Regions from separate parts of the Brenneria populi genome, predicted to be linked through region 1. Evidence: predicted binding sites of a transcription regulator. Region 1 holds the regulator's gene; the other holds the start of a gene.
The links. Region 1 encodes CRP, which controls carbon source genes, mostly activating them, when cyclic AMP is high. Its sites were predicted from a motif close to ATGTGANNNNNNTCACAT; they were not measured.
Positions count from the first base shown of each region.

Region 1 (2,172 bases):
GACTGTGGGTCACCTCCACCGCCTGGCTCAGCATCAGCGCCACCGAGCAGTACCGTTCCGCGGAGAGCGCGACCGCGCGCGCTACGGCTTTTTCGGTCAACCCTTTGCCGCTTACGATAAAATGCAGGTTGATATGGGTAAACAGGCGCGGCGCTTCCGCTTTCCGTTCTGACGTAAGCTTAACCTCGCAGTCGGCGACGTCATTACGCCCTTTTTGCAGTATCGATACCACATCGATCGCGCTGCATCCGCCAACCGACATCAATACCATTTCCATCGGGCTCGGCGCTTTATCCCCCGAATTGCCATCCATTAAAACCTGATGTCCGGAAGATGATTCGCCAAGGAATGTTAAACCTTCAACCCACTTCACTCGAGCCCGCATGGCGCCCTCCGCTAAAAATTTTTTGAAATTTTATATCGTTACTGTACAAAATCATCTGATAACCAGAGCTTTATCATGCTGAGGTGAGACAACACAAGACACGTCCTTCAAGCTGTGTTAAAAACAACAGCAGAATCTGCCTTATTCTGGACAAACTCAGATGCCGGGAGATGATGACGTCGCCAGATAAAGGCTTCAGTATATTCCCGGACGTCGCTCTGCCTACACTGAATTTGAACTTTTAACAGTAAATACGCCGTACAGGGAACTCTGAGCCCTGTGATTTGCGCAGTGACTGACAACAGAGGATGATATCGAATGGTTCTCGGCAAACCGCAAACAGACCCGACTCTCGAATGGTTCCTTTCTCATTGCCATATCCACAAGTATCCATCGAAGAGTACGCTTATTCACCAGGGTGAAAAAGCAGAGACGCTTTACTACATCGTGAAAGGCTCTGTCGCCGTGCTGATCAAGGATGAAGAAGGCAAAGAGATGATCCTTTCTTACCTTAATCAGGGCGATTTTATCGGCGAGCTCGGCCTGTTTGAAGAGGGTCAGGAGCGCAGCGCCTGGGTGCGGGCGAAAACGGCTTGTGAAGTCGCTGAAATTTCCTATAAAAAATTCAGACAGCTGATTCAGGTGAACCCCGACATTCTGATGCGTCTGTCTGCTCAGATGGCCAGCAGGCTGCAGGTGACGTCGGAGAAAGTCGGCAATCTGGCATTCCTTGATGTCACCGGGCGTATTGCTCAGACCCTGCTGAACCTGGCGAAACAACCGGATGCCATGACCCACCCGGACGGCATGCAAATAAAAATTACGCGTCAGGAAATCGGCCAGATCGTCGGCTGTTCACGTGAAACCGTGGGGCGGATCCTGAAAATGTTAGAAGACCAAAACCTGATCTCCGCGCACGGCAAAACCATCGTGGTTTACGGCACCCGTTAAGCCGCAATATGATTCGACGATAAAAAACGTGAGAGTATTCTCACGTTTTTTTCCGCACGTAGGGAATGACCCGTCAGGGCAGAACTTTCGCTGACTGGATCACAATCGGCTTGGTGGGCACATTCTGATAAGGGCCGACGTTTTCGGTTTGCACCTGGGCGATTTTATCCGCCACATCCATCCCTTTCACCACTTTACCAAACACCGCATAGCCGAAATCACGCTGCCCATGATCGAGGAACGCATTGTCCGCCACGTTGATAAAGAATTGGCTGGTGGCGCTGTCTTTTTGCGCCGTACGCGCCATAGAAATGGTGCCGCGCAAATTGCGCAAGCCATTATCCGCTTCGTTAACGATCGCCGGATTGGTCGCTTTCTGCTTCATGTCGCTGGTGAAGCCGCCCCCTTGAATCATGAAGCCGGGGATCACCCGGTGAAACGTCGTCCCGTTATAAAAGCCGCTATTAACGTACTCGACAAAATTCTTCACCGAAACCGGCGCTTTTTGATTATCCAGCGCCAGTTCAATATTTCCTGCCGACGTGGTCAGTAAAACATGCGTTGTGCCGGAAGCGGCAAACGCCGGAGAAAAAGCGGTGAGAGAAATAAAGGCTGCCGCCGCAACCAGAGTACGTTTGAGCATGAGAATTCCTTTTTGAAGAAATCGACTACAGAAAGCGTAGTGATTGTAAGTATCCGCACCCGCCAACGCCACCCATTTACTTTTTTTTACGTACGGAATGCCTACCGTAACCCATCATCAGATACCGTACGGCTTGATGCCGGCTTTATTATTAAGGCCTCGCAGTCCGCGCCGCGATCGTTGATGGGTAACG
Region 1 covers NZ_JAYWTM010000014.1:143,749-145,920, reverse strand. Annotated here, with positions in the region: gene VSX58_RS14765 (OsmC family protein) at 1-385, opposite strand, end outside; gene crp (cAMP-activated global transcriptional regulator CRP) at 704-1,336, shown strand; gene ppiA (peptidylprolyl isomerase A) at 1,410-1,979, opposite strand.

Region 2 (2,172 bases), on a different contig from region 1:
ACCGGCTGAATGTTTTTTTCACGCACGCCGGAGACGTAAATGTCTTCCACGATGAACTGCGCCAACGGGCCCGATTTGCCGGTTGAATGGATATTGATCGTCGGGATCCGGCGTTTGGGATAAATGCCGCAGCGCAGCGTGCCGCCGCAGTCGATAACGGCGACGCCGATCTCCTCCGCCGGCGGTTCGCCCTCTTTAAAGCCGTCGACGGCCGGCCAGCCGGTCAGTTCGCTCAGACGATCGACGATAGCCGGACGCGTTCCCGCCGTGATATAGACGATCTTTTTACCCGGCGCGGCTTCTATCAGCAGCGGGCCGCCCCAGCCGCTTTCGCCTTTTTCGATACGAATCACGTTATTCATAATGGTGTTCCCCGTTACAGCTGAACCTGACGGTCAAGCTGGATGCGCATTTTGCGTTCAAATAGCGTGGTGGTCAGATCGGTGATCCAGCCGCGGAAAAAGTTGCTCACCATACCGACCAGCAGGTAGCTCACCGCCAGCGGCCCCAGCGGCAGGCCGAGGGTCGTCAAACCGCTGGCGATACCGAGATAGACGAACAGCTCCCCGGGATTGATATGAGGGAACAGGCCGTTCATTGAGTGGCAGCTATAGGAAGCGGCGGCGTAGTAGCTGGGCTTGTATTTCTCCGGCATAAAGCGGCCCAGACTTAACGTCATTGGGTTACAAAAGACGAACGTGCCGATAACCGGCAACAACAGATAGCGGGAGATCGGGTTACCGGCGCAGCGTTGCGCCAGACGCTCGATCCGATCCTGACCGACGAATACGATCAGGGCGTTCATAATAACGAGTAGGCTAATCAGTAAAGGCAGTATGCCGGTGACCATCCCGACAAATACTTCCCCTCCTTTTTGAAACAGGCCGATGAACCACTCAGCCCCGTGGGTGATGACCTCTATCATTATGCTCTCCTGTTTCCTTTGGTTGGTACCGACGACGGTTGCTTTGTTGAAGTGGGACTAAAAATATATCTAAATACGGTTTTTAAATTTTAAACAGATCACATTTCGAAAGATTTTACGTTTAAAATAAAAGAAATGAGTGATGGCATAGATAGCGGAATACGACAGGGATGACATGCGATATCTGTGGTTACGTTGGCGAGGCCGTCCGGCCGTCATGACGTGTAAAGAGTTTATTTTTATTTTTATCAGTAATTTATTTTTATTTTGAGTTTGGGGAGCAGATTCTCTGTTTCGGACGCCGATGGCGGAATCCCTGCGGCCTGGTAAGCGTAACGGAAACTCTTTCATTCCTGCCGCGCGGCAATAGAGGATAATCTTTCATGATAAAAGTATTTTGCCGCCAGGGCGCGCTGCGCTGATTCGCTCCCGCGGGAAGCGCTATCCGTTTGTCACAATGCGCCTCTATCCTCAATGGAGATCGCTGCTTTCGTTACGCGCCGTTCGAGGAGAAAACCATGAAGATTCGCATCGCCAGCTATAACGTAGAGAATCTGTTCCATCGCGCCGCCATCCTCAATCTCCCTGATTCTCAACAGATCGACAGGTTATTAGAACGGGTCGGACAGCTTCAGCAATTGCTGGATCGCTCCCGCTATGATGACGCGTTGAAAGATAAGGTGTTCGATATTTCCCGGACGCTGCGCCCTTATCTGGATATCCGTACCGACGGCGGATCGCTGGGAAGATGGAAAAAGGAGCGGGGCGAAACGGGATTCAGAATTAATAAAAGCTGCCGCGGCCGCGGGGACTGGATAGGCGAAATAGTATTCAAGCCGCAGGAATTCAGCGATCGGCAGCGTAAGAATACCGGTAAAGTTATCGCTATGCTCAACGCCGATATTCTGTGCGCCGTCGAGGTGGAAAATATGGGGGTGCTGCGCGACTTCAACAGCCAGGTGCTGGGAAAAGATAAGTTTGACCAGTTCGTTATGATCGATAGCCCGAACGATCCGCGCGGCATTGATGTCGCCTGTCTGACTCGTTATCGCATAACCCAGCTGCGCACGCACATTTTTGACGCCGGCAGACGCTTTGATCCGGTTTTCAGCCGCGACTGCCTTGAAGTGACGCTCGATGCGGGGCTTAAACAGCCGCTCTTTATCTTGTGCAATCACTTCAAAAGCCAGAGCGGGCAGACGGAGGAGCAGCGGAAACGGGGCGCGGAGAGGCGCCGAGATCAGTGC
Region 2 covers NZ_JAYWTM010000006.1:7,993-10,164, forward strand. Annotated here, with positions in the region: gene srlE (PTS glucitol/sorbitol transporter subunit IIB) at 1-362, opposite strand, end outside; gene srlA (PTS glucitol/sorbitol transporter subunit IIC) at 377-925, opposite strand; gene VSX58_RS07560 (endonuclease/exonuclease/phosphatase family protein) at 1,444-2,172, shown strand, end outside.
Region 2: a site for CRP is predicted at 1,012-1,029, ahead of srlA (PTS glucitol/sorbitol transporter subunit IIC). Genes of this name have one in related genera too.